2 regions of the Brevundimonas sp. ABV4_179 genome follow, and region 2 is predicted to be linked to the other one. Evidence: riboswitches for the same ligand, from Rfam matches in the RefSeq annotation. Region 2 holds a riboswitch; the other holds the start of a gene.
What was found. Region 2 has a riboswitch for glycine ahead of gcvT (glycine cleavage system aminomethyltransferase GcvT). Riboswitches for the same ligand answer to the same signal wherever they lie in the genome.
Positions count from the first base shown of each region.

Region 1: another riboswitch for glycine. It lies ahead of ACYX4P_RS08810 (TonB-dependent receptor domain-containing protein); the one in region 2 lies ahead of gcvT (glycine cleavage system aminomethyltransferase GcvT).

Region 1 is NZ_CM149976.1:1,828,281-1,838,453, forward strand. It holds gene ACYX4P_RS08770 (YbhB/YbcL family Raf kinase inhibitor-like protein) at 1-1,648, shown strand, start outside; gene ACYX4P_RS08775 (hypothetical protein) at 1,670-1,810, opposite strand; gene ACYX4P_RS08780 (hypothetical protein) at 1,913-2,113, opposite strand; gene ACYX4P_RS08785 (hypothetical protein) at 2,252-3,289, shown strand; gene ACYX4P_RS08790 (hypothetical protein) at 3,519-3,728, shown strand; gene ACYX4P_RS08795 (sensor histidine kinase N-terminal domain-containing protein) at 3,962-5,362, opposite strand; gene ACYX4P_RS08800 (response regulator transcription factor) at 5,359-6,021, opposite strand; gene ACYX4P_RS08805 (ABC transporter substrate-binding protein) at 6,204-7,190, shown strand; glycine riboswitch at 7,397-7,484, shown strand; gene ACYX4P_RS08810 (TonB-dependent receptor domain-containing protein) at 7,658-10,173, shown strand, end outside.
Region 2 is NZ_CM149976.1:3,042,443-3,052,615, reverse strand. It holds gene gcvPB (aminomethyl-transferring glycine dehydrogenase subunit GcvPB) at 1-906, opposite strand, end outside; gene gcvPA (aminomethyl-transferring glycine dehydrogenase subunit GcvPA) at 919-2,265, opposite strand; gene gcvH (glycine cleavage system protein GcvH) at 2,408-2,773, opposite strand; gene gcvT (glycine cleavage system aminomethyltransferase GcvT) at 2,905-4,017, opposite strand; glycine riboswitch at 4,074-4,159, opposite strand; glycine riboswitch at 4,164-4,261, opposite strand; gene ACYX4P_RS14955 (alpha/beta hydrolase) at 4,367-5,407, shown strand; gene ACYX4P_RS14950 (class 1 fructose-bisphosphatase) at 5,544-6,509, shown strand; gene ACYX4P_RS14945 (nicotinamidase) at 6,509-7,141, shown strand; gene ACYX4P_RS14940 (adenosine deaminase) at 7,138-8,151, opposite strand; gene argS (arginine--tRNA ligase) at 8,188-9,990, opposite strand; gene ACYX4P_RS14930 (Tat pathway signal sequence domain protein) at 9,991-10,173, opposite strand, start outside.

The DNA.
Region 1 (10,173 bases), 1.2 Mb from region 2:
GCGTGCGCCCCTGCCGGGCGATACGGCCGCTCTGCGTGTCCCCGAGGGATTCACGGTCTCGCGCTTCGCCGAGCATCTCGGCAATCTGCGCATGCTGGCGGTGGCGCCCAACGGCGACATCTACGCGACCCGTCGCGCCTCGGGCGACGTGATCCTGCTGCGGGACGCGGACGGCGACGGCAAGGCCGACGGCGATCCCGTGGTCGTGGCCCGTCGCTCGGGCGCTCACGGCATCGCCTTGCACGACGGCAAGATGTACCTCGTCACGGTCAAGGAGGTCTTCGTCGGCGACATCCTGGCGGATGGCATGGTCGGCCCGCTGACCCTGATCATCGGCGACCTGCCGGACTCGGGCCAGCACCCCAGCCGCACCATCGCCGTCGGGCCGGACGATATGCTCTACATCTCGGTCGGCTCGACCTGCGACGCCTGCCAGGAGAGCAACCCCGAGAACGCGACGATGCTGCGGGCCTCGCTTGATGGAAAGTCGCGGACGATCTTCGCCTCGGGCCTGCGCAACACGATCGGGTTCGGCTGGCATCCGCGCACGGGCGAGCTGTGGGGTATGGACCACGGCATCGACAACCTAGGCGACGAACTGCAGCAGGAGGAGCTCAACAACATGCAGGCCGGCAAGACTTACGGCTGGCCCTATATTTATGGCGTAGAAGAGGGCGTGAACCCGCAGGACGAACCGCCAGGCGGCATCCCGGCTGCGACCTGGGCCGAGATGAGCGAGGCAGCGGTGGCTGGCTACGCGGCGCACGCAGCGCCAATGCAGATGGCCTTCTATACCGGCGGCCCCTTCCCGAACACCTATGACGGCGACGCCTTCGTGGCGTTCCGCGGCTCGTGGGCGCGCGAGACGCCGTCCGGCTACGAGGTCGCGCGCGTGCGGTTCGAGAACGGCCGCGCCCGCGCCATCGGACCCTTCCTGACCGGCTTCCTGGTCGACGGCGGCCAGGCCGAGACGGCGCGTCTGGCCGGCATCGCCGTGGCCAAGGACGGTTCGCTGCTGGTCGGCGACGACGAGAACGGCGTCCTGTACCGCGTCAGCTACGGCGACGGCCGAGGCCAGGCGTCGCCTCTCAATCCGCCCGCGACGGCGATGCGCGAGCAAACCGCCCGGGGCTCGGGCGTGCCGCTGGCGCTGCAACGGGTCGAAGCGCGTCACAGTCTGGCGGTCCGCTCCGACGCCTTCACGCCTGGCGGCGTCATTCCCCGCATCCACAGCGAATACTATGACGGCGTGGCCCCGGCGCTGTCGTGGGACCGGGTCGAGGGTGCGGCGAGCTATGCGATCCTGGTCGAGGACCCGGACGCCGCCATGCCCAAGCCCTTCGTGCACTGGGTCGCTTGGAATATCGCCGAGCCCATGACGCCCGAAGGGCTGGAGGAGACGATCCGCCTGTCGAACGGCATCACCCAGGGTCGCACCTCGCGCGGTTCGGTCGGATATTTCGGACCGCGTCCGCCGGTCGGCGATCCGGCCCACCACTATCACTTTCAGGTCTTCGCCCTCGACATCCCGCTGGACGTCCTCCCGGGATCTGACCGCGACACCGTACTGGCGGCGATGGAAGGTCACGTGCTGGCCAAGGGCGAGGTCGTGGGGACCTACCAGCAATCCGATGCGCCGCTGAAATAAAGGACAGGCGCTAGACCGGCCTCAGGCTTCCGGTAGGTCCAGCATCTCGGCGACCTTGGCCGTCGGGGCGATCATGGGGAAGGGCTTGGTGATGACCGCGCCCAGACGGTTCACATGGTCGCCGGGGATCGAGCGTCTGGCGAAGCCTGCTCCGGCGGACAACCCCGACGACGAACAGTTTATCGGCAAGCCCTACGACTCCGCGGCCTTGGCGACGATCATCGGCGCCTGCCTGCAAACGCTGAGCCGGCCGGCCGGCCGCGTTCACAACGGCTCCTGGCTGTCCCGGTGCAGACGGAAGAGTTCGACGCCGTCTCTCTCGACCTCGATGTGGGTGAACCCGGAGCTCAGCGTCAGCCGCAGCTCGGCCAGCGTCCGCGCCTCCTCGTCGTCATAAGCGTCGATCCGTTCGACCCTGGGCGGGACGGCCGGTCCGTCGTGCAGATGGAAGGCGTAGGTCGGCATGACGATGTCCTCCTTCGAAAACTGGCCGAGAAAACACTTCGGGTATGGCCAAGGTTCCACATCCGGAAAGTCGCGCGACTGGCCGTTTGTCGCGTCGGCGGCGCGCGGCGGGAGCCGATATCCGCGCCAGTCGTTGGCTTGACGATGATCCTGGTCCTGGAATTCCTCCTCGGCGCGACGCTGGCGCTCGTCACCCTGAATGACGTCGTCGGCACCGTCGTCATTCCCGGGCGGGCGCGGGGCCTTTTTCAGGTCGTTCGCCGGCTCGTCCTCGTCAACCTCCCGGTCTGGCGTGCGCTTCGCCGCCGCGAGGACGGCTTGTCCGCCGCCTTCGCGCCCTCGATGCTGGTCCAGGCCTTCATCATCTGGATCGCCCTGCTCATCCTCGGCTTCGGCCTGATGACACACGCTCTGGCGGACTCGTTCGACCCGGCGCTTCCCAGTTTTCCGCAGGCGCTGTTCGTCGCCGGGAGCGGCCTGGCTACCGTAGGCCTCAGCGAGACGGACGCGACGGGCCTTGCGCGCTGGGTGGTCATGGGCGCGGGGTTCTGCGGTTTGGCCGTGATGACCCTCGCCATCACCTACCTTCTGATGGTCCAGGGCAGCGTCTCCGGACGGGACGCGGGCATTTTGAAGCTCCTCACCTCCGCTGGGTCGCCCCCGTCCGGCCTGGCGGTGCTGGAGCGGTACGCGGCGCTCGGCATGGTCCAACGGCTGCCGGCCCTGATGCACGACGCCCGCGACTGGTGCGCCGACGTGCTGCAGAGCCACGCCTCCCATCCTTCCCTGATCTATTTCCGGTCTGCGAGCGCCGCCTCTGGTTGGCCCGCGACCCTCGGCGCCCTGATGGACATGTCGTTGGCCACTGTTTACCTCCTGGATGAGCCGGCCCTGCGGGGCCCTGCCGTCCTGCTCGAGGAGCAGGGCGCTCGGATGGCCGACAGTCTCGTCGCCTTGATCACCCTGGAGCATGCCAAGGCGCCGACGCCGCGCGCCGAGGCTATGCGGCTGGTGGAGAGGCTGGCGGCGGCAGGTTACACACTACGTGCCGATCCCGACATCGATGGCTACTGCCACCGCCGGGCGCGGCACGCCGGATGCGTGCGGTCCCTGGCCGAGCATCTGGGGAGTGCGGAGGCGCCGCTAATCCCTAAAGCCGCACCCTCACCTGTGTGAGGGCGGCGAGGGCCGCCGCGGCGCCGCTTAGCCGAGCAAGAACAGCTTAAAAAAGGGCTGGCCATCGCTCCGCGCTTGGAGCGCCTCCCGGCGTGGGGACGTATGGTCCTCGTGCGTGATCGTTTCGCAAGATCCGTTGAGCGCGAGCGGACATCGGCATCAGCCCGAAAAGCGGACGTTCACTGGCTTAGACAGGATGGCTAAAGGTGGTGTCTCGGACGCTCAAGTAATGACCGCTTCTGGCGCACTGACGACATTGGCCGACCATTCAAATGACGGTATCGTCGAGTCCCGCCAGTTGATCGTGTCGGTATGGATCGTCGGTATACAAGCCGCTCTGAGGTCGGAGCCATTTGCGCTTGGCGGACTCGCCAGCGGCGGTTACGTGTCGATAGATGGCGAGATCACTGAAATTTTATATTGGCAAAATTCCCGTTAGTTTTCAGTAGTCGTGCATAAGTGTCGGTATCGCTGACGGCATATTCAGTAGATCAAAGAAAAGACGCTGATAAATCAGCGCCTTCGGGTCTATTGGACAATCGAGTGGGCATAATTCAGGCCTTTCGGGAGCTTTCGATATCGCTTCCGAAGTGGCAGGTAAGTCGCTGACTAAAAAGTTATTTCTTACGAGACCCTTCGAAGATTTTTGGAGGGTCTCGCTTTTTGTGATGCCTAATTGGACGTCAGGCCAAGATTGTTCTGCTGCTTTTTAAAAACAAGCCGGCCGACGAGGCCGCTTCGTCTGCCGTCGCGGTTGCGTAGTTCGAACTCGCCGCCTTGAGCCTTGGCGAGTGAGGAAACGATGGCGAGGCCTAGGCCTGATCCTGGAGTGTCTGTCGTGTTCGCGCGGAAAAAGCGGTTGGCGAGGTGGGGGAGAGCGGTTTCCGAGACCCCTTTACCATGATCCCAAACGCTGACCGAGCCTGCGGCGCGCACATGCACGAAAACGGGCGCGGCGCCGTGGTGAAAAGCGTTGTCGATGAGGTTGAGGATCTGCTCAGTGATCAGATCCTCCGCGCCGAGGACGATGACAGGTTCGGTTGCAAGGCGAAGGCGCAGGGCGTCGTCTGGAAAGTCTCGGCGCGCACGAGCGACCTGACACGCGCGCCGGGCGGCGCGGCCGAGGTCAGCGGACGTACTGATGCGGGCGGCGTCCGCTCGCGCCGTCGACAGCAACTGTTCGACGAGGCGCGTCATACGACGAACGGCGTCGCGAGAGTCGTCAATCAATCGTTTTTGCTGAGGCGTCCAAGGGTGATGCGAGTCAGTGAGCAGCGCAAGATTTGCGGAAACGACCGAGAGAGGGGTGCGCAACTGGTGCGAAGCATCCGCCGCGAATTTTTGAACGCCGGCGGTCGATGTCTCAAGCCGGGCGAGAAGATGATTGAAGGCGGTTAGGACGGGCCAGAACTCGCGTGGCGCCAAGTCGATGTCGGCCGGCGCGAAGGCCGTTGAAATGCCGGGGCGACGAGTCAGATCATCGATAAGACGCTTGAGCGAGTTCAGGCCCCATTGCAGCGCTGGCCAGACCAGAAGGGCAGCGAGCACGACCAGGAGAGCCGGCGGCAGCAAAAGGCTGCGGTAGAGTTCACGCAGGCTGGCGCTGCGGGAATCCAAGCTTTGTGCTACGGAAACGCTAATGGGCGCGGCGTGCCCGGGGATGTTCAGTGTCTGCTGAACCATCCGCACGGGAACACCCCTCACGGACAGGTCGGCGAAGACTGGTTCTTCTTGCTGGGCCTGAGGCAGGTTTGGCAAATCTGCATAGCCCGTGACCAACTGATCGCCGTCGCGGACGCTGTAAAAGACGGCGTCGCGTTCGGGGCCGTCCAAAAGCGCGAGTGTCCAAGGTGCGACATCGACGGTGATGTGTCCGCGTTCAACAGACACTGTCGCTCTTATGGTTTGAAGCGCGCCGGCCAGCAGGCGGTCCGAGTTGTCGGCCACGATGCGTTGGGCCGTCCAGGCGCCGACCGCCAGCACGACGATGGCCAGGATCGCCAGCGGAACGACCTGCGCGATCAACAGCCTTATGACCAGACTATGGGACGACTTGGACCCGGCGCTGTTCATGGATCGAGGCGATACCCGCGTCCCCTGATGTTCGTCACGGCAGGGCCATCAGGCTGAAGCTTGCGCCGAAGTCGGCCCACGTGGATTTCCAAGGCATTCAAGGAGGGGGCCTCATCCTGAGGGAAGACTTCGGCCGCCAGAAGGTCGCGATCCACCACCTGCCCAGGTCGGGACGCCAGCACGCGAAGGGTCGCCCATTCGCGGGGGCGGAGAGCCAAGTCGCGATCATTGACCGAGGCGCGCCCGGTTCGCCAGTCGCAGAAGAGGGTGCCGACGACAACGGCGCCCGCGGCCTGTCCTTGGCGGCGTCGCACGATGGCGCGAAGTCGCGCCGTCAGTTCGACGGGGGCGAAGGGTTTGACCAGATAGTCGTCGGCCCCCAAATCCAGCCCGGCGACGCGATCGCCCAGGGCGTCGCGGGCCGTGAGCATCAAGATCGGCATCGAAGATCCTCGGCGGCGAAGCGCCGCAAGAACCGCAAAGCCGTCGATGTCGGGCAGGCCTATATCCAGTACGGCGGCGTCGAACCCGCCGACGCTTTCCATCTGCAATGCCTGTTCGCCGCTGTGGGTGCATGTCGCTTGAAAGCCGCTCTCCACGAGGCTGGCCTCAAGGGAATGGCTTAGCGCCTTGTCATCTTCGACGACGAGTATTTTCATGGCGACGACAGGGGACGAAGGATCATGCGCAACACCATAGCCCGAAAGCTCGAAGGTTGAAGCCGGATCGCCGATATCTGCTTCGGGGGCTGGCCGGCGGCTTGGCGGCAAGCGGCGGGGGATTGAGCACAGCCTGTTCGTTCGAGCCGCAAGGCGTTGGTACGGCGGAGCGTGTCCGGTGGATGGCGCGTCGGGAAGGCGCGCTGAAAGTTATCACCAATACCAGCCTGATGGGGCCGGTGGTGGGTGCGTTTCGTCGGCGTTGGCCCCAGATCGCCGTGCATCTCCTGGACATCAATTCCACTCAGATCGCTGAGCGGGTGCGAGCGCTGGCGGACGCAGGACGAACGGGACCGGACCTAGTCTGGAGCACGGCGATGGACGTTCAGGTCAAGCTCATCAATGATGGCTATGCTCAAGTCTACAAGTCGCCGCATCGAGCCGCCATGCCGGATGGTTCGGTCTGGCGCGACCAAGGTTATGGGCTGACGGCGGAGCCGATAGTTTTCGTCTATAACCGAGAGCGGATTGCAGACGATGTCGTGCCGCGCAGCCATGCGGATTTGCTTCGTCTGCTCGATGCGCGCTCCGGCGTGTTGGATGGCCGCATCACGATGTATGACGCCGAGCAGAGCGGCGTCGGCTTGATGCAGTTGTCGGCGGACGTTCAGATCTATCCAGACGCCTGGCCGCTGATGGAGGCGCTGGGCGCGTCGCGGCCTAGGCTCGACACCTCGGGCAAGCGAATGATGGGGCAGATCGCGGATGGGCGGATGGCCTTCGCCTATAATATGAACCAGTCCTATGCCGCTTCGTGGGCTGCCGAAGCGCCGCAGATCGGATTGATCACGCCCAGCGATTATCATCTGTCCGTATCGCGGGTCGCCTTCATCCCGCGCAACGCCGGCCATCCCAACGCGGCGAAATTGTTTCTGGATTTCCTGTTATCCCGTGAAGGTCAAAGGGTGATTGGCGCGTTGGGTATTCGGCCAGTGCGCAACGATGTTGATACGCCCTTGCGTACAGCCGCGCCGGGCGCTCGGCCGATAAGGGTTGGGCCCGCCTTGCTGGCTAATCTGGATCAAGCGCGCCGCACGCGCCTCCTCGGCCGGTGGAGCGAAGCGATGCGGATGGCGACAAGGGCGCCTTCGGACATTTCCGCGCCTTAACGGTTTCTGTGGATAACTTCAAAAGTGCAGAGGCGGCGTTTGCTGTCACTATCCTGTCACGAGCCCGACATGCATGTGGGTTGCACAACTCACGGGAAGCGACTGGCTCGGGATTAGGGATTTTATCCCTAAAATTTGCGCGCTGCGGGAACGATTATACCAATTTTAGCTGATTTGACAGTCGCTATCGGGTCAATCTTACTCATGCCTGCAAGGCGGGAGAGATCGGTGCAGGCCGACGCCGAAGGCGCAACCGCCCCGGAAACGCTCAGGCAAACGGACCGCCTTGCTGATGAAACGCTGGAGAGCAGGTCCGTCCGGGGGACGCGACCTCGCCGAAGGAGAAAGGGCGTGCGCGCCCGAAGCTCTCAGGCCCGATGACAGCGGGGGCGAAACGGCGCCGTCAGAGCGTCGCTCGCAGCAGACACCCCTGGGGAGGGGCGTCGTTTCAAATGAGGAGTCTCGCCTTGTCTCGTTTCGCTCGTTCCTTGACCAGTTGCGCCAGCCTGGTTGCACTGATGGCCTGCGCCAGCGCCGCCGTCGCGCAGGAAGCTGATCCCAAACCGGCCGAAGCCGCCTCGGTCGATGATATCGTGGTCACCGCATCGCGCATCGACCGCGCCGGCTTCCAGGCTCCGACGCCGACCATCCGGCTGACGGCAGAAGACCTGTCCGTCGGCGCCCGCCCGAACATCGCGGCGGCGCTGAATGACATGCCCCAGTTCAAGGCGACCAGTTCACCGCAGACGACCGGCACCAACACCGGCGCGGGCAACGCTCCGGTCGATCTGCGCGGTCTTGGGATCAGCCGGACCCTGGTCCTGATCGACGGGCGCCGCGTGTCCAGCGAGAACGATCTGAACAGCGTCCCCGCAGTCTTGGTCAAGAGCGTGGACGTGGTCACCGGAGGCGCTTCGGCTGCCTGGGGCTCGGGCGCCGTGGCCGGCGTGGTCAACATCGGGATCGACCGCACCTTCACGGGCGGCAAGCTGGGCGCCGAGTATGGCATCTCGTCCTTCGACGATGCGGAGCAAAAGCGTTTCGAGGGTGCCTGGGGGACCGGGTTCGCCGGCGATCGCGGCCATTTCGTCATTGGTGGAGAATATCTGGATAATGCCGGTGTGACGCCTAAGGTCGCGCGCCCGGCGATCGGGCGCTGGGCTCAGGTTTCCGACGGCGCGGGCGGCTTTGTCACCGTGCCGAACGTCGGCTTCGCAAATGCGGCTTATGGCGGCCTGATCATGTCCGGCGTCAACGCGGGCAAGGTGTTCAATCCAGACGGCACCCTTCGGTCCTTCAACTATGGGCGGGTCGTCGGCTCCAACACCGTTGGCGGCGAGGGGCCTTCGAATGATGATCTCAGCCCGCTGGTCACGCCCCAGAAGCGTTACACCGGCTTGGCGAGCGTAACCTACGATCTGTCGGACAAGCTGCGCCTGACAGCCGACGTGCGTCATTCGCGGATGTGGAACGACTACATCTGGTTTGGCGACCACAACCGCGGCAATCTCAACATCAAGATCGACAACGCCTTCCTGCCGACCGCGATCAAGCAGCAGATGGCGGCGGCCGGTCAGACCAGCTTCACCATGGGCCGATTCAACTCCGATCTGGCCTTTTCGCGTATCGACTTCGAGCGCGTCACCACCCAGGCGACCTTGGCTCTGGACGGCGAGTTCGGCTCCAACTGGCGCTGGGGCGCCTACTACAGCCATGGCGAATATCAGAACAACATCGACACGCCCGGCTTCCTGCTGACCACGCCCTATGCTCAGGCCGTCGATTCCGTCATCGATCCGGTCACCAACAAGGCCGTCTGCCGCGTCACGCTCACCAACGCCAACTCCGGCTGCGTCCCGATCAACCTCTTTGGGGTGGGGGCGCCGTCGCAAGCGGCGATCGACTACGTGACGGGGACGCCGCAGATGCGGGCGACGACTAAGCTCGATGTCGCCGGCGTCAGCCTGCGGGGCGAACCGTTCAGCCTACCTGCAGGCGATGTGTCCGTCGCGGTCGGCCTGGAAGCGCGCAAGGAGCAGACGGATCAGCGCGTGGGCGACCTAGACGCCGCCAAGGCGTTCCAGAGCTTCAGCTTCTCGGCCATGGCGGGTGAGTTCTCGGTCAAGGAAGCCTTCGCCGAAATCCTGGTTCCAGTGGTTCGCGACATGCCCGTCTTCAACAATCTGGAGTTCAATGCTGCGGCCCGCATCTCGGACTACGACACCACAGGCTCGATCTGGTCGTGGAAAGTTGGGGCGACCAACGAATTCTTCCCCGGCTTCCGCGGGCGCGTCACCCAGTCTCGCGACATCCGATCAGCCAATCTGACGGAGCTCTACACGACGACGACCACCGGATATAACAACATCAACGACCCGCTGAAGGGCCAGACCGTCTATACGCTGAACAACGGAGGCGGGAACGCGAACCTCGCGCCCGAGACGGCGGACACCCTGACCCTGGGCTTCACCTATTCGCCGCCGTCGATCCCCAGCCTGAATCTGTCGATCGACTACTATGACATCAAGATCGACAATGTGATCGGCACGGTGGCGCCGCAGGATCTGGTCACGCGCTGCTTCAATGGCAACACGGCGCTGTGCGCCTTCGTTGATCGTGACGCCAACGGCAATCTGGTGCGGACCCGCTCCACATATGTGAACCTGGCCGAGTACCACACCGACGGGGTCGATGCGGAAGTCTCCTATTCGTCGCCGGCCGACCTTTGGGTTCCGGGCGCGACGGGCCGGTTGCGCCTGCGCGTGGTGGGCACCTGGGTGAACACCCTGACGACCAACGATGGCGTTAGCGAGATCGAATATGTGAAGTCGCAGGGCTACGCCTTCGGTCTGGGCGTGCCGGACTTCCGCCTGAACGCCAACCTGGGTTGGAAAGGGGAGGTGTTCGGCGTCGATCTGAGGGCGCGATACCTGTCTCAGGGTCTCTATAACCGCACCGTCAAGATCTCGAACAACGACATCCC
Region 2 (10,173 bases):
GTGGGGCGTCGAGAAGGTCTTGTGCAGGTTGATGTGCATGGCGTCGACGCCCAGGTCGCCGGGGCGCACCCGGCCGACGATGGCGTTGAAGTTGGCGCCGTCGCAGTAGAAATAGGCCCCCGCCTCATGCGTCAGGCGCGCGATCTCGATGATGTCGCGCTCGAACAGGCCGCAGGTGTTGGGGTTGGTCACCATGATGGCGGCGACGTCCGGGCCCAGCTTGGACGCCAGATCGGCGACGTCCACGCGGCCGTCTTCGGTCTGGGCGACCTCGACGACGGAATAGCCGACGAAGGCGGCGGTGGCGGGGTTGGTGCCGTGGGCGGACGTGGGGACCAGCACCTTGCGGCGCTGCTCATGCTCGCCCTTGGCCTCGTGCGCGGCGCGGATGGCCATCAGGCCGCACAGTTCGCCGTGCGCGCCCGCTTTCGGGGAAAGCGCGACGGCGGGCATGCCGGTCAGGGTCTTCAGCCAGTGGGCCAGCGTATCCATCAGCTCCAGCGCGCCCTGAACCGTCGATTGCGGCTGCAGCGGGTGGATGTCCGAGAAGCCCGGCAGACGCGCCATCTTCTCGTTCAGGCGCGGGTTGTGCTTCATCGTGCACGAACCCAACGGATAGATGGCCAGGTCGATGGCGTGGTTCTTCTGGCTCAGGCGCACATAGTGGCGCATGGCCTCGGGCTCCGACAGGCCGGGCAGGCCGATCGGATCCTTGCGGACCAGGTCGCCCAGGTCGGACGCATCGGTCCTGGGCTCCGGCAGATCGACGCCGGTCTTGCCCCAGCCGTCGCCCTCGAAGATCAGGGCTTCGTTCTGCAACAGGCCGCGTCCGCCGGTCAGGGTGGCGGGCTTGGTCTGGACCTGGTTCGGAGCGGTGGGGCGGCCGACGGTGTTCATGGTGCTCATGATCGGTTTCCCTTAGGCGGCCAGGACTTTGGAGAGGGACTTGGCGAGGATTTGGATGTCGGCCTCCAGCGTCGTCTCGGTTGCGGCGACCAGCAGGATGTCGTCCATGCCGGCGTCGGGGGCCAGACGGCTGTAGGGCACGCCCGCCAGGATGTGATGACCGGCCAGGGCGTCCACGACCTCGGCCGCGTTTTTCGGCAGGCGAATGGCGAACTCGTTGAAGAAGCGCGGCGTCAGGACGTCCACGCCCGGAATGGCGGCCAGGGCGTCGCGCGTGGCGACGGCCTTTTCGTGGTTCAGCAGGGCCAGTTTGCGCAGGCCCGTCTCGCCCAGCAGGCTCATGTGGATGGTGAAGGCCAGGGTGCAGAGGCCGGAGTTGGTGCAGATGTTCGAGGTGGCCTTGTCGCGGCGGATATGCTGCTCGCGCGTCGACAGGGTCAGGACGAAGCCGCGTTCGCCGTCGGCGTCCACGGTCTCGCCGGTCAGGCGCCCCGGCATCTGGCGGATCAGCTTCTCGCGCGTGGCGAACAGGCCGACGTAGGGACCGCCGAAGTTCAGGGCGTTGCCGATCGACTGGCCTTCGGCCGCGACGATGTCGGCGCCCATTTCGCCGGGCGATTTCAACAGGCCCATCGACACGGCTTCCGTCACCACCACGATCAGCAGGGCGCCCGCCGCATGGGCGGCCTCGGCGATCTTGGTCACGTCGGTGGCGGTGCCGAAGACATTGGGGGTCTGAACGACGACGCAGGCGGTGTCCGGGCCGATCTGGTCGATGACGGCGGCCTCGGCGTCGAACGCCGGGGCCAGAACCTGAGTTTCCACGCCGACAGCGTGGACCACGGTCTCGGTCGCCTTGACGTAGTGGGGGTGGACGCCGCCGGAGATCACCGCCTTGTTGCGGCGGGTGACGCGCGTCGCCATCAGCACGCCCTCGGCCATGGCGGTCGAGCCGTCATAAAGGCTGGCGTTGGCGACCGGCATCCCGGTCAGGTTCGCGACCTGGGTCTGGAACTCGTACAGGTATTGCAGCGTGCCCTGCGCGATTTCCGGCTGGTAGGGGGTGTAGCTGGTCAGGAACTCGGACCGCTGGATCACATGATCCACCGTCGCCGGGACATGGTGCTTGTAGGCTCCCGCGCCGCAGAAGAAGGGCACGGCGCCGGCCGTGGCGTTCTTGGCCGCCATGGCGGACAGGGCGCGCTCGACCTCCAGTTCGCCCGCCACGCGGGGCAGGTCCACAGGCCCGTTCAGACGCGCGCTTTCGGGCACGTCAACGAACAGATCGTCGATGGATTTCGCGCCGATGGCGGCGAGCATCGCCGTGCGGTCGTCGGGCGTCAGGGGGAGGTAGCGCATTTTCTAATCCGCTCATCCCCGCGAAAGCGGGGACCTAGTGCTTTGGGCGACCAATGTGGCCGGAGGAGTTTCCGCCCATCCCAGCACTGTTCTCGCGAAAGAACTGGGTCCCCGCTTTCGCGGGGCTGAGCGGAAGGGGAAATCAGAGGGTGGTCAGGAAGGCGTCGTAGGCGGCCTGGTCCATCAGGGCGTCCAGTTGCGAGGCGTCCGAGACCTTGATCCTGGCGAACCAGCCGTCGCTTTCGGCGCTGGAGTTGACGGTTTCCGGGGCGGTGGACAGGGCGTCGTTGGCCTCGACCACCTCGCCCGAGACGGGGGCGTAGACGTCCGAGGCGGCCTTGACGCTCTCGACCACGGCGAAGCTGTCGCCCTTGGTGACGGTCTTGCCGACCTCGGGCACTTCAACGAACACCACGTCGCCCAGGGCGTCGGCGGCGTGTTTGGAGATGCCGACGGTGGCGATGTCGCCGTCCAGGCTGACCCACTCGTGATCCTTGGTGAACTTCATGTTTTCTCTCCTGTCCCGGTCCTCGGGCTTGACACGAGGATCGGATGTTGTGCGGTTCGTGCGTCGATGTCTTCGCACGAGCGGTTGATCGCCCGGCCCTTGGGTCAAGCCCGAGGGTGACAGGCTGAATGTTACGCCTTCGGCTTGCGGTAATAGCGTTGGGCCACGAAGGGCATGGCGACCACCTCGGCGGCGGCGGACTTGCCGCGCACGATGACCTTCAACTCGGTGCCCAGGGCGGCGAATGCCGGGGGCGCGAAGCCCATGGCGATGTTGTGGCCCAGGGTGGGCGAGGGGCCGCCCGAGGTGACCTTGCCGATGATGTTTCCGTCGGCGTCGGCGATCTCTGCGCCTTCGCGGGCCGGGGCGCCTTCCTTGACGTGCAGGCCGACGCGGACACGCGAGGGGCCGTCGGCCAGTTCCTTCAGGATGCGGTCGGCGCCGTTGAAGTCGGCTCGTTCCTTCCTCGACTTGGACAGGGCGAAGGTCAGGGCGCCCTCGACCGGCGAGGTGGTCGGGTCGATGTCGTGGCCGTGCAGCGGCAGACCGGCTTCCAAGCGCAGGCTGTCGCGGGCGCCCAGGCCGATCGGCTTGACGCGGGCGTCTTCCAGGAGGGTGTTCCAGATGCGTTCGGCCTGGTCCGCCGGGACGGAAATCTCATAGCCGTCTTCGCCTGTGTAGCCCGAGCGGGAGACGTAAGCGTCGACGCCGAACAGCATCAGCCGGGCCGTCTCCATGAAGCCCATCTCGGCCAGCACGGGCTCGTGGGCGACCATGACCTCGGCGGCTTCCGGCCCCTGAATGGCGATCAGGGCGCGGTCCAGCACCGTCAGCTTGGCGTCGCCTTCCAGATTGGCGTTCCAGAAGGCGAAGTCCTCGTCCTTGTTGCCGGCGTTGACGACGACGAACAGGCCGTCGTGGTCGGGGCGGCCCGCCATCAGGTCGTCGATGATGCCGCCGTCGGTGTTCAGCAGCAGGGTGTATTTCTGCTTGCCGTCCTTCAGGATTTCATAGTCGCCGGGGACGAAGCGCTGGAACTGCGCCGTGGCGTCCGCGCCGGTGATCTTGCACTGGCCCATGTGGGACACGTCGAACAGACCGGCGTGTTCGCGGGTCCAGCGGTGTTCGGCCAGGACGCCCTCGTACTGAACCGGCATGTCATAGCCGCTGAAACCCACCATGCGGGCGCCCAAGGCGCGGTGCGCGGCGTTCAGCGGCGTGGTTTTAAGAGCTTGGTCGGTCATGGTTCAGGCTTTCGCGGTCGCGTGTTGGGGCGGAGCTCCGCCGGTCCTCGCGCCCCCGCTGTCCTGAAGCCTGAGAGATTCCGGCGACCAAATCATGTCGCCTTGCTCCGTCGGCGCGCCCATCAAGAGCGACTTTCCAGCGTCCGTATGCTGTCGCGGTCCGTTTGCCTGAGCGTTTCCGGGGCGGTTGCGCCTTCGGCGTCGCGGCCGGTTTCCCGTCCCCGAACTCTCCCGCGAGAGCGTTCGACCTAAGGCATCGACTCCGGCGCCAAGTCAAGCGTCGGCGGAACAAGGTCTGCCGGGGCGGGTTGTCGTCCCGAGCCCCCAACCCCAACCCAGGAAAACGAAAATGTCGATTATAGACAAGCTGTTCGGCGACAACGACAAGCCGCGCGACACCCCCGCCAAGGCCGATGGCCCCATGCAGAAGGTGCTGGATGAACTGGCTTCGCTCGGCGGCAAGCCGATCGAGACCTTGTCGCCCGAGGAGGCGCGCCAGCAGCCCACGCCGACCGACGCCGTTCACGCCCTGCTGCGCAAGGCCGGCAAGGAGCCGAAATCCGACGATCTGGGCGTGAAGACCACCGACATCACCATCCCTGGCGCCGCCGGACCGATCCAGGCCCGAATCTACAAGCCGCACGACCATTCCGAGGACAAGCTGCATCCGGTCGTGGTCTATTTCCACGGCGGCGGTTTCGTGATCGCCGATCTGGACGTCTATGACGGCGGGCCGCGCGGCGTGTCCAAGATGGCTGACGCCATCGTGGTCTCGGTCCATTATCGCCAGGCGCCTGAACATCATTTCCCCGCCGCCCACGACGACGCCCTGGCCGCCTATCGCTGGGTGCTGGAGAACGCCCAGAGCTTCAATGGCGACCCGCAAAAGGTGGCGGTCATGGGCGAGAGCGCGGGCGGCAACCTGGCCATCGGCGTATCGATGATGGCGCGCGACGCGGGCGTGACCCTGCCGGTGCATCAGGTGCTGGTCTATCCGGTGGCTGGCGTGGACATGGACAATGAATCCTACGTCGAGAACGCCGACGCCAAGCCGCTGAACAAGCCGATGATGAAATGGTTCGTGAAGCATATCTTCGCCAACGAGGCCGACGCGCAGGACCCGCGCATCAACATCGTCGAGAACGCCGACCTCAGCGGCCTGCCGTCCTCGACCGTGATCTGCGCCGAGATCGACCCGCTGCGGTCGGAAGGCGAACTGCTGGCCGAAAAGCTGGAGCAGGCAGGCGTTGACGTGCGCCACAAGACCTTCCACGGCTCGACGCACGAGTTCTTCGGCATGGCCATGGTGGTGCCCGACGCGGCGGCGGCGCAGACGTTCGCGGCCCATGAACTGAAGCGGGCCTTCGGCACGGCGATCCTGCCGATCTGATCCTGCACCATGACATCCGTCGTCCCAGGCGCAGGGCCTGGGATGACGGGGTAGGGTGACAAGAGGGTTTTTCTTGCGGCGGCGCGTCCCGCCCGCCAAGAACGCGGTACGCCTCAGCCGCATCGGACCGACCCGCATGACCCGCACCAGCCTAGACGCCCATATCGCCGCCCTGGATGTGGCGGACGGCCTGAAGACGGTGCTGACCGTCGTGGGCCGGACCTGCGCCGAGATCAGCCGGGTCGTGGCGGGCGGCGCCCTGGTCGGGGCCCTGGGCGCCTCGGGCCAGATCAACGTCCAGGACGAAGAGCAGAAGAAGCTGGACGTCATCACCGACGACATGCTGACCCAGGCGCTGCTGGCCTGTCCCGCCATCGCGGGCGTGGCCTCCGAAGAGAAGGATACGGCCGAGATCGCGACGAATGCGGCGGGCGAATATCTGGCCCTGTTCGACCCGCTGGACGGGTCGTCCAACATCGACATCAATGCGCCGGTCGGCACCATCGTCTCGGTGCTGAAGTCGCCGTCCGCCAGTCCCAGCGAGGCCGATTTCCTTCAGCCGGGGCGTCAACAGGTCGCGGCGCTCTACGCCGTCTATGGGCCGCAGACCATGCTGGTGCTGACGATTGGAGACGGCGTGAAGGGCTTCACCCTGGCGCAGGACGGTCAGTGGTTCCTGACCCACGACACCATCGCCATTTCGCGCGACACCAAGGAGTTCGCGATCAATGTCTCAAACCAGCGCCACTGGGCCGAGCCGGTGCAGCGCTATGTCGATGGTCTGCTGAAGGGGGCGGACGGTCCTCGGGCTAAGAACTTCAACATGCGCTGGGTCGCGGCCATGGTGGCGGACGTTCACCGCATCCTGATGCGCGGCGGCGTCTTCATCTATCCGTGGGACAGCCGTGAGCCGAACAAGCCGGGCAAGCTGCGCCTGATGTACGAGGGCAATCCGATGGCCTTGCTGGTCGAACAGGCGGGCGGCAAGGCGACGACGGACGGGGTGCAGCCGATCCTGGACGTCCAGCCGACGCAGTTGCACCAGCGCATCCCGGTCGCTCTGGGCTCGGCGAACGAAATCGACGCCCTGGCCGCCGCCTGATGCGGATCGGGCCTACCGACGCGCTCTTGGTCATCGATCCGCAGAACGACTTCTGCGAAGGCGGGGCGTTGGCCGTGTCGGGCGGGGCAGGGATCATGCCGCTGATCGTGCGGTTGGCGGAACGGTTCGACCGGGTCGTGGTGACCCAGGACTGGCATACGCCGAATCAGATCAGTTTCGCCTCCAACCATCCCGGCGCGACGCCCTTCACCGAGATCGAGGTCGCCTATGGGCGTCAGATGCTGTGGCCGGATCACTGTCTGCAAGGCTCGCCCGGCGCCGATTTCCACCCCGACGTCGCGCCGGTGGTGACCCGGGCGCTGGCCGTGATCCGCAAGGGCTACAACCCCGCGGTCGACAGCTATTCGGGCTTCTTCGAGAATGACCACCGGACGCCGACGGGCCTTGCGGGCCTGTTGCGGGAACTGGGGGTGACGCGGGTGTTCCTGGCGGGTCTGGCGCTGGACTACTGCGTCCGTTTCACCGCCGAGGACGCGGTGCGCGAGGGGTTCGCGGCGGTGTTGGTCACCGACGCCACCCGTGCGATCTCGCCGGAAACAGCGGCGGCCGCCCACGACAGTTTCCGCGCGCTGGGCGTCACGGAGACCGAGGCGGCGACGCTGCTGGTCTAAAGCCCACTCGCCGCGTAGGCCTCGACCTCGGCCAGCCGCGTGGCCTTTTCGGCGTCGCCCAGGAACGAGCCCTCGAAACTGTTCCTGGCCAGTTGCGTCACCTGGTCCCGCGTCAGGCCGACCGCCGCCGCCAACTGGCTGTAGTTCGCGTTCACATAGCCGCCGAAATAGGACGGGTCGTCCGAGTTCAGGGTCACGTGCAGGCCCCGGCGCAGCATCTCCGGGACCGGATGATCCTTCAGGTCTTTGACCACGCACAGCTTCAGGTTCGACAGCGGGCAGACCGTCAGGGTCATCTGCTCGGCGGCCAGGCGCTCGATGAGGGCCTCATCCTCCATCGAACGGTTGCCGTGGTCCATGCGGTCGATGTGCAGCAGGTCCAGCGCCTCGTGCACATAGGCGGGCGGGCCTTCCTCGCCCGCATGGGCGCACAGTTTCAGGCCCAGGTCACGGGCGGCGGCGAAGACGCGCTGGAACTTGGACGGCGGATGGCCGACCTCCGACGAATCCAAACCCACGCCGATGAAGTGATGCAGATAGGGTTTGGCCGACTCCAGGGTGGCGAAGGCCTCATCTTCGGTCAGGTGGCGCAGGAAGCTGAGGATCAAGCCGCTCGACACGCCCAACTCCGCCTTGGCCCGGTCCATGCCGGCGATCAGTCCCTCGACCACCACGCCGAACGGCACGCCGCGATCCGTATGCGTCTGCGGGTCGAAGAAGATTTCGGCGTGACGCACATTGTCCGCCGCCGCGCGCTGGAAATAGGCGAAGGCCAGATCCTCGAAATCCCGCCGAGTCAGCAGCACCGCCGCCCCGGCGTAATAGATGTCCAGGAAGTCCTGCAGATTGGAGAAGTCATAGGCCGCGCGCACCGCCTCGACGCTGTCGTAGGGAATGGACACGCCGTTGCGCTGGGCCAGTTCGAACATCAGTTCCGGCTCGAGACTACCCTCGATGTGCAGGTGGAGTTCAGCCTTTGGCAGGCCTGCGATATAGGCGTCGAGGGACATGGGCGATCTCCGGGAGGATGTCGCCCGGTCTATACCCTACATCCGCTCCGGCGTGTCGATGCCCAAGAGATCCAGCGCGATTTCAAGCTGGCGCAGGGCCGCCGCCGACAGGGCCAGGCGCGACCGTTTCGTGTCCTCGTGCGGCGCGACCAGCACGGGGCAGGCGGCGTAGAATTTCGAGAAGGACTGGGCCACGCGATAGGCGTGTTCGGCGACCAGGTGCGGCATCCGCTTGTCGTAGGCGTCGGCTGCGGCGGTCGAGAAGGCGTCCAGCGTTAGGGCCAGGTCGCGTTCGGCGGGTTCGGCGATGACGATGGGTCCGGCGGACACGCCCTGTTCGGCGGCCTTACGCAACAGGGATTTGATCCGAACCGCCTGATACAGCAGATACGGCCCGGTCTTGCCCTCGAAGCTCATGAAGCGGTCGAGGTCGAAGACGTAGCTGGTCGTGCGCGCGTTCGACAGGTCGGCGAACTTCAGGGCGGCGATGGCCACCTTGTGGGCGATAGCCTCGAACGCTTCAGGCGACAGATCGTCGCCCAGCTTGGCCTCATGCAGCCGCTCGCGGGCCTTGTCCGTCGCCTGGTCGATCAGGTCGCGCAGTTTCAGCACGCCGCCGGCGCGGGTCTTGAACGGCTTGCCGTCCTGACCGTTCATGGTGCCGAAGCCCAGATGCTCCAGCGACTTTTCGGGCGCATATCCGGCCAGATAGGCGGCGCGGAACACCTGTTCGAAATGCTCGGCCTGACGTTCGTCGACGACGTACAGGATCAGGTCAGGGCCGATCGACTTCTTGCGGTCCAGAATGGTGGCCAGGTCGGTCGTGCCGTACATGGCCGAACCTTCCGAGCTGATGACCAGCAGGGGCGGGGGCGAGGGGGCTTCGATAACCGATCCGTCGGCCAGCTTCTTCTTGCGCGTCTCTCCGGGCTTGGCGACGTGCACAACCTGGGCGCCGTCGTCCTCGACCAGCAGGCCCGCATCCGTCAGGTGGGCCAGCATTTCCGGCATCACCGGATCGGCGTCGCTCTCGCCGTTCCACAGGTCGAAATCGACCGACAGATCGCCATATTCGCGTTTCAGCGCCTCGCGGCTGACCGCGACGAAGTGGCTCCATAGCGCGCGGTAGCCGGGGCGGCCGTTCTGCAGTTCGGCCGTCGCCTTGCGGGCGCGGTCGCGGAAACCTGCGTCTTCCTTGGCCTTGCCGGCGGCCAGCGGATAAAGCCGGTCCAGATCGGCCAGGGTCACGGGCGTTTCGGCCGGGAAGGGACCGTCGCCCTCGGCCATGAAGGCGTCGGCCAGGCCTTCGTCGCCGCAGGCGACGATCAGCAGACCCATCTGGAAACCCCAGTCGCCAAAGTGGGCGTCGCCGGTGACGTCATCGCCGCGGAAACGGAACAGCCGTTTCAGGCTCTCGCCGATGATGGCGCTGCGCAGATGGCCGACGTGCATGGGCTTGGCCACGTTCGGGCCGCCGAAGTCGATGACGACCTTGCGCGGATCGGCGACGACCGCCGCGCCCGCGTGATCGGCGTCCGCCGCCACTTCCTCGGCGCGTTCGGCTAGGGTCGCATCGGCGATCTTCAGGTTGATGAAGCCGGGACCGGCCACCTCGACCGAGGCGAAACGCGGATCAGCGCTCAGGCGTTCGGCGATCTTGCCCGCCAGTTCGCGCGGGTTGGCCTTCATCGCCTTGGCGGCGGCCAGGGCGCCGTTGGACTGGAAGTCGGCCAGGTCGGGGCGGTCGGACGGGGTGACGCGCGCCAGGGCCGCCTCCACGCCTTCGGCGGCGAAGGCGGCGCCGACCGCTTCGCTGAGGACGGTCTTGAGATCAGCCATTTATTCGCTCGTGGGTGCGGCGGCAGCGGGCGCAGGTGCGGGCGTCGTTCCGGCGTTGACGCGGAAGCGGCTGCCCGAGCGGTTGAACTCGGCCATTTCCGGCGTCACGTCGAAACCGACCAGGATCTCGAAGTTGCTGCCGCTGGTGGTGGCCTCGGCGCGCGGGATGACGATGGTGCGCTC